Linked DNA regions of Gemmata palustris. The protein of the gene in region 1 binds, or shares a complex with, the protein of each later gene. Links are inferred from orthologs where the notes say so. Each region holds a gene or a part of one and is shown on either strand. Other genes may lie near its edges.

Region 1 (3,167 bases):
CGGGCGTCTGCGGACCCGGAGAAAAACGCTACCCCCGCACCGGGCTCGGGTACTCTCCGGGAACCACAGCGCGTTCCACCCGGCGCCCCTCGCGTAGTACCGCGACTTTCGCGGGCAAGCCGACCGGCAGTTGCGTGAGCGCGCGGTGCAAATCGTCCACGCTCGTCACCGGTGTGCCGCCGAAACCGATGATGATGTCGTCGATCCACAAGCCCGCGTTCTGTGCCGGGCCTTCCTCTTCGAGCATCAGGATTTCAACGCCGCTCTTTTGGTCCAGCTCGAATTTCTCGCGCAGTTCCGGGGCAACCGGTACTTGGCGCACGTGCAGCCCCAAATACCCACGGATCACGCGCCCGTGCTTCAGCAGTTGCGGCAGGATCGTCTTCGCGGTATTGATCGGCACCGCGAAGCAAATGCCCTGCGCGGGCTGGATTACTGCGGTGTTGATGCCGATCACGCGGCCGTGCGAATCGACGAGCGGGCCGCCGCTGTTGCCGGGATTGAGGGCCGCGTCCGTTTGGATGACGTTATCCACCAAGTGACCGGACACGCTGCGGAGCGTGCGCCCGAGTGCGGAAATCACGCCCGCGGTCACGGTCGACTCGAACCCGAGCGGGCTGCCGATCGCGACCGCGAGCTGGCCGACCTTGATCTTCGCCGAATCGCCGAACGTCGCGAATGGGAACGTGGCGCCCTCGGCTTGTACCACCGCGAGGTCGGTCCACGGGTCGTTGCCGACCACGCGCCCGCTCATCTCGGTGCCGTCGCTGAGGCGCACGCGAACCTTATCGTGCCCCTGCACGACGTGGTGATTCGTGAGCAGGAACCCGTCCGGCGTGAACAGCACGCCGGACCCGCTCCCGCCCCTCATACCTTTGCCGACCCTGAGATTGACGACGGCCGGGCGGAGTTTGTCCGCGACGCCGACGACGGCGCGCGAGAACGCATCGAGTACGTCTTCCGGCTCGGGAGCGGGCTCGCGCTTCGGTTCGCCGGGCGCGCCGGTGCCCTCCCCGCCGTTCGTAATGAAGTGTTGCCAGAACCGCGACATGGCACGGGCCTTTCTCGTTCGAGGTGCCCATTCTATCCCGGGGAGGCAAGGGGCAGGCTGCGTACCGCCGTCCTACCCGGCTAGGTTTCTTTTCCGCCCCCCGCTATACTCCGTGCGCGTGAACGCCCGAAAGTCGCGGTCCGGTTCCCATGTCACACCTCGTCGCACTCGACGCTTTCCACGGCCCGCTCGACCTGCTCCTCTATCTGGTCAAGCGGAGCGAGGTGGACGTTCTCGACATTCCCATCGCCGAAGTTGCTGACCAGTTCCTCGCTTACGTCCTGGCCGTCAAGGAACTGGACATCGAGGCCGCGGGCGAGTTCCTGGTAATGACTGCCACCCTGATGGAGATCAAGGTCCGCTCGCTGCTCCCGGCCGACGAGCACGCCACCAGCGACGATCAGCCGGACCCGCGGCGCGAGCTCGTGCGGCAGTTACTCGAGTACCGGAAGTTTAAAGACGCGGCGGCGGCGCTCGAAGCGAAAGCAGAGGAGGCCGGCACGCGGGTCGCGCGCCAGGAGCCGCCCGAACCGGCACGCGAACATGAGCCCAAGGTGCGCCCGGTCGAGTTGTGGGACTTGGTCAGCGCGTTCGCGCGCCTCATGCGCGAAACCCAGTCGCTCCAGCCGACGACGATCGCGGTGGACGATACGCCGCAACACGTTTACGAAGCGCAACTCATGGAGCGCGTGACCGCGTCCGGCGGGCGCTTGCTGTTCCGCGAGGCGTTCCCGGCGCCGCACTACAAGGCGCGACTGATCGGCATCTTCCTCGCGGTACTTGAACTGATCCGGCACCGCGGTTTGGGCCTGGAGCAGCCCGAGCCCGAAGGCGCCATCTTCCTCGTCACCCTTCCAGACGCCCCGGCAGAGGGCGAGCCGACCGCAGATCCTATCCTGTCTTGAACGAAATCGCCCGCTTTCGCGTGGCGGGCCACTCGAACATCGTTCGTCGCACTACAACGGGTACCGCTATGTCCACGTCACCGTCCCCGCGGCCGGTCGCGCTCGTCACCGGGGCCAGCGCCGGAATCGGCGTCGAACTCGCGCACCTGCTCGCGGTCGATCACGACCTCGTTCTCACCGCACGCCGGGCCGATCAACTCCGCACACTCGCGGACGAGTTGAAGCAGAAGCACGGGGCGACGTGCCACGTGTTCCCCGCAGACCTCGCGGAACCGGACGCGCCGCGCAAGTTGTTCGACGCCGTTCACGGAGCGGGGATCACGATCGATGTGCTGGTGAACAACGCCGGATTCGGCGACCTCGGCCCGTTCGTGAAATCGGATCTCGGTAAAGCACTACGGATGATTCAAGTTAACATCACCGCGCTAACCGAACTGACGGGACTGTTCCTGCCCGAATTCGTCGCGCGCAACCGCGGGCGCATCCTGAACGTGGGCTCCATCGCGGGCTTCCAGGCCGGGCCGTTCATGGCCGTGTACTACGCGACGAAAGCCTTCGTGAACTCGTTCTCGGAAGCGCTCCACTGCGAACTACGCAAAACCAGCGTCACGGTAACGGTGCTATGCCCGGGACCGGTGGCGACCGAGTTCGCGGCGGTTTCGGGGATGCAGGTGACGCGCGTGTTCAGTGCGGGGCAAGCGATGGGTCCGCGCCCCGTGGCCGAAGCCGGCCTGAACGCAATGAAGGCGGGTCGGCGGATGACCGTTCCCGGTTGGCGGAACAAAGTGATGCTGTTTTTGGAGCGGTTCCTGCCGCGGGCCGTGGTGCTTCGCGCGGTGAAGTGGATGATGAGTCGGCGGCTTTGAAGTTTTCCGGGATGTGACTGTTTATCCCAGGATGCGCCCGCAACGCGGGCGCACCCTGGAGGTTCAGTTCACGGCCATCGCGAGCGGGATAAATTCGACCGTGGCGGCCAGTTCGCGACAGCGCTCGTCCTCGATCGCGGCCACGCGAATCGCTTCGCTCACCTCGCCGTCGTCGGGCGCGATCTGGCTGAGCAACCGCGCGCACCGGGCGCGGAAATCGCTGTCCGCGTTGCGCAGGCCGACCAAGAGTACGGGGACCGCGTCGCCGCCGATGCGCTTGAGCGCGGTGGCGGCCACAACGCGACTGCGCGTTTCTGGTTCGGACAGCAGGTTCACCAGCCCCTG
Region 2 (4,582 bases), 680 kb from region 1 along the record:
CCGCGCAAGACCCGCTCATCACCCCGGCCGGTGCGATCCTGCCGAAGCAGCCGCTCAACCGCGACCCGGGCCGGCTCTTCGGGTCGAAGCGCGCCGCGGACGCCCCGATCCTCGACTCGGCCGTTGTGCCCGCCGGGGGACAGTAACACTCAGAGGACAGAGAACAGAGTTCAGAAGACAGAACAGAAAACAGGGTCAGAGAGCGGAAAGCCGAAGACTGAATCCGAACGGGCCATCACCCTTCGATTCCGACCTTCTGACTTCTGCTCTTTGGCCCCTGTCGTTTATTTTTGTTCCTGTCTTCTGTTTCCTGACCTCTGTCCTCTGCTTGCTCTGTCCTCTGATTTCTGACCGCTGATCTCTGTTTTCTGACGCCTGTCCTCTGTCCCCTTCCGGTCCGCGATGCTCAAAAGACTGGAACTCGTTGGCTTCAAGTCCTTTGCCGATAAGACGCGGTTCGATTTCGCGCCCGGGGTCACGGGCGTGGTCGGGCCGAACGGGTCCGGCAAGAGCAACGTCGTGGACGCGGTCCGGTGGATCCTGGGCGAGCAGTCCGCGAAGAGTCTGCGCGGCGGCGAAATGGCCGACGTGATCTTCAACGGCTCCAGTTCGCGCAAAAGTCTCGGAATGGCCGAGGTGACGGTCGCGTTCGACAACGGGCGCCGGCTCCTCGCCGTCGACGCGGACGAGGTGCAACTCACGCGGCGCGTCTACCGCGACGGTACCGGCGAGTACCTGATTAACGGCCAGATGTCGCGGTTGAAGGACATCAAAGACATCCTCCTCGGGAGCGGCGCCGGCTCGGGCGGGTACACGATCATCGCGCAGGGCCGCGTCGACGAGCTGCTGCAGGCCTCGACGAAGGACCGGCGCGAGATTTTCGACGAGGCCGCCGGCATCAGCCGGTTCAAGGCGAAAAAGACCGAAACCCTTCGCAAGCTCGCGTCCGTCGAACTCAACCTGACGCGCTCCAAGGACCGGCTCGACGCCCTGGACGGCCAGCTCCGCACGCTGCGCATGCAGGCGGCCAAAGCCCAGAAGTACAAGGAGCACTCGGACCGCCTGCGCGAACTGCGCGTGGGGCTCAGCGCGCGCGAGTTCCGCACCCTCACCGCCGCCCTGATGACCGAGCAGGAGGCGCTCGCGTCGCTCAAGGTCGAAGTGTCCGGCGCAACGACCGAGGCCGAGCACCTCGAACTGCGGGCGAAGGAACTCGACTGGGCGGTCACGCGCGGCGAAGAGGCGCTACGGCACCACGAAGCGAAACTGGCCGATGCGCGGCAACAGATTACGGGCTTCGAGGGGACGCTCAAGCACGAGCGCGCCACCGAGCAGAACCTCGAAGCGGAGCTACTGAAGGTCGGGCGCCAGCGCGCGGACCTGGGCTACCGGCTGCGGGTGATCGAGGCGGACGCGGCCCGCACCGCGACCGAAAGCGCGACGGCCGAGGCGCGCGTGGCCGCGGAAAAGCAGCACGCGGACGAAGTGACCGCGGCGCTGGCCGCAATTGTAGCGCAACTCGCAGAACTCGACCGCGAACAATCGGAAGACCAGATCCAGCAGATGGAACTGGTTCGCGAGTCCGCGTCCAGCAAGTCCACCGCCGAGGCCACGCTCGCGCAAGTCAACCGCTTGCAGAAAGAGTACACGCGGAAGCTCGCGGACCGCGAACACAAGTCGTCCCAGCGCGCGACGCTCGCACACGCCCTCGACGGGCTCTCCCAGGCCGACGCCGACGTTCAGGCGCGACTCGCCGACGCGAACGAACAGATCGACACCCTCACGACGAACCGCGACCAACTCGCCGACCAACTGGCCGACGTGCAAGCCCAGCTCGAAGGCTTCCGCGTGCGCCAGGGCGACTTGCGCGGGCGCATTGATGTGCTCGAAGGTCTGGAGCGCTCGTTCGAGGGCCTCGGCGCCGGCGTGCAGCAAGTGATGCACCGGATGAAGGGCGGGGAATCGGCCGATTCGTCCCCGCTCCTTCACCCCTCGTCCGCGACGATCATCGGGCTGGTGGCCGATCTTCTCACGGTGCCGCGCGAGGTCGCATCACTCGTCGAACTCGCGCTCGGCGACACCGCACAACGCTTCGTCGTGCGCTCGCCGGAAGTCGTGGACGCGGTCGCCGCGGCCGTGGGGGATGTAACCGGCCGCGTCGGGTTCGTGCCATTGGCGGGGGTGGGCGAGGAACCTCCCCCCCCGGCCCCTCTCGCTCCTTATGAGGGGGAACCCCCTGCGGGTTCCCCCTACAACCCCCTCCTGTCAGGGAAGGGGGAGCAGGCTTCAGTGAGGGGGGATGGGGGGGGAGGTTCCCCTGGCCCTTCGCTCGCCGAATTCGTCTCGTGCGATCACCCGAACTGCGCCGCGCTCCCCGCACAGTTGCTCGGGCGCGTGCTGCTCGCGGACACGCTCGCGGACGCACGGTGGATGTCCGCGCTTCACCCCGCGTACCGCATCATCACGCGCACCGGCGAGTTGCTCGAACCGGACGGCACGCTCACCATCGGCCCGCTGAAGGCCGGAGCGGGCTTGGTGTCGCGTAAGAGCGAGTTGCGCGAGTTGCGCGAACAGTTCCGCGCGACATCCGAACTCATCACCGACACGGAAATTGAACTCGCGGACCTCCGGCGCCAGGCCGAATCCGCCGAGGGCGTGATCGAAGCCGTCGAAGCGGAAATCGCGCTCCTCTCCGACGAAGCCGGCGACTTGCTCCAGCGCATCGCGCGCCAGCGGCAGCAGGTCGAGAACCTGGACGCCGAAATCGACCTCAACCGCGGCGAGTGCCGCCTGCTCGAACAGCAGGTGCAAGAGGGCGAGGCCGCGTGGACTGCGGCGCGCATGGCAGCCGAGGAAGCCGAGCTTGCGGCGACGCAACTCACAGCGCGGCTCGCGGAAGTGAAGCAGGCTCTCGCCGCAGGTGCCCAGGAGCGCAGCGCACGCGAACAGGCCCACACCGCCGCACAGGTCGCACTGAGCCGCGCCGCGGCGGATCGGGACCGCGTGCGCGACCGCCTCGCGCAAATCGAGTCGGACATTCGTAAGCGGAAAATCGAAGCCTTCGATCTCAGCGCCGCGGACCGCAACGCACGCGGTCGGCTCGCGGACTGCACCCTCTCCGCGCTCCGCGCGTCGTCGGGACAAGCGGAAGCGTACCACGAAAAAGAGGCGCGCGAGCGCCTCGTCGCCGAACTCGGCGCGAAGACCGCGACCGACCGGGCCGCACGCGAGCGGGTCCGCGACCGGCTCCACGAACTCCGCCACGGGTGGCAAGAGAAGCAGTCTGCAGCGCACGCACGCGAACTCGCGGTTCACGACCTCAGCGCCCGACGCGATGCCGTGGCTCTACGGATTCGCGAGGACTACGGGATCGAACTGCAACAGATCACGGACGAGCCCCCGGAACCACCGCCCGATCCGGGCGCCGCGCTGAGCGAGGACGGGGCGGAGGGCGCGCTGACGCCCGTGCCCGATCTCCTCAACGCGCCACAAGAAATCGACGAGCTGAAGCGCAAACTCGCGCGGCTCGGCAGCGTGAACATGGAGGCACTCGAAGAACTCACGCGCGTGGAGAGCGAATTTAACTCGCTGCAAGCGCAACACAATGATCTCCACGCGGCCCAACAGTCGCTCCAGCAGATCATTGATGAGATCAACGGCGGCAGCCGCAAACTGTTCATGGACACGCTCACCGCGGTGCGCGGGTACTTCCAGGAGTTGTTCCGCAAACTGTTCGGCGGCGGACAGGCCGACATTGTTCTCGAAGACGAATCCGATGTGCTCGAGTCGGGTATCGAGATCACCGCGCGGCCCCCGGGCAAGGAACTGCGGGCACTGTCGCTGCTCTCCGGCGGCGAGAAGACCCTGACCGCGGTGGCCCTGTTGCTCGCGATTTTCCGCAACAAGCCGTCGCCGTTCTGCATCCTCGACGAAGTGGACGCCGCGCTCGATGAAGCGAACACGCAGCGGCTCGCGGGCGTGCTCCGCGAGTTCCTGGACCGCAGCCAGTTCATCGTCATCACGCACAAGAAGCGCACGATGGCTGCGGCGGACCGACTCTGGGGCGTGACGATGCAGGAGAGCGGCATCAGTCGCCTCCTCCCGATGCGGTTCGAGGACTGGACCGACGAAGAGGAGAACCCGGCTAGCGCCGCGGCGTAGCGCACGCTGCTGCACGAATCCGGGTTAACGCGCACCGCAGACTGGCAGTCGAATGTATTCATTCGTTCCGCATTGCTCCAGGGAGACCGCGGCCGGTTGCAGCGTGTTCGGAGCCGAGATAAGCTGATCGGAACTTCGAGCCAAGCAGGTTTGGATAATCTGTCGATCAGACTTACGAGCAGCCCGCCGTGAACATCGATGCTATTCGCGAGTTGTGGGAGGCGGGTGAGATCGGCCGAGCGGCTTTGATTATCTACGATGCACTCCCAGAGTCGTTGCGGCCGGGGTGGGCGGCCGACATCTTGGAGCTGGCCTGCTCCCGCCTACTCACGATTCCCGAAGAGGTCCGGGCCGTGGTCGTGATCGGTCGCACCCCGTCTCGGTTCCGGGGCGCCCATGCCGCCTTCTCGGATGTTCGCAA

What was found.
Region 2: the proteins of J8F10_RS30975 (region 1) and J8F10_RS28240 are in contact, whole or in part, in a crystal structure (PDB 3ZGX), measured with the Bacillus subtilis proteins. The link is inferred for Gemmata palustris from one-to-one orthologs.

The regions. Positions count from the first base shown.
Region 1 is NZ_JAGKQQ010000001.1:7,470,583-7,473,749, reverse strand. What follows is about bases 220-3,078. They hold J8F10_RS30975 (segregation and condensation protein A), read left to right. Parts: upstream 220-1,200; coding sequence 1,201-1,956; downstream 1,957-3,078. Other genes in these bases: J8F10_RS30965 (HEAT repeat domain-containing protein), read right to left, coding at 2,886-3,078; J8F10_RS30970 (SDR family NAD(P)-dependent oxidoreductase), read left to right, coding at 2,025-2,822; J8F10_RS30980 (S1C family serine protease), read right to left, coding at 220-1,051. Outside these bases: more of J8F10_RS30980, read right to left, coding at 29-219; more of J8F10_RS30965, read right to left, coding at 3,079-3,167. UniProt on the Bacillus subtilis protein: Participates in chromosomal partition during cell division. May act via the formation of a condensin-like complex containing Smc and ScpB that pull DNA away from mid-cell into both cell halves.
Region 2 is NZ_JAGKQQ010000001.1:6,786,033-6,790,614, reverse strand. Bases 88-4,361 are described here. They hold J8F10_RS28240 (AAA family ATPase), read left to right. Parts: upstream 88-402; coding sequence 403-4,161; downstream 4,162-4,361. Other genes in these bases: J8F10_RS28235 (hypothetical protein), read left to right, coding at 4,350-4,361; J8F10_RS28245 (flagellar basal body P-ring protein FlgI), read left to right, coding at 88-146. Outside these bases: more of J8F10_RS28245, read left to right, coding at 1-87; more of J8F10_RS28235, read left to right, coding at 4,362-4,582. UniProt on the Bacillus subtilis protein: Required for chromosome condensation and partitioning.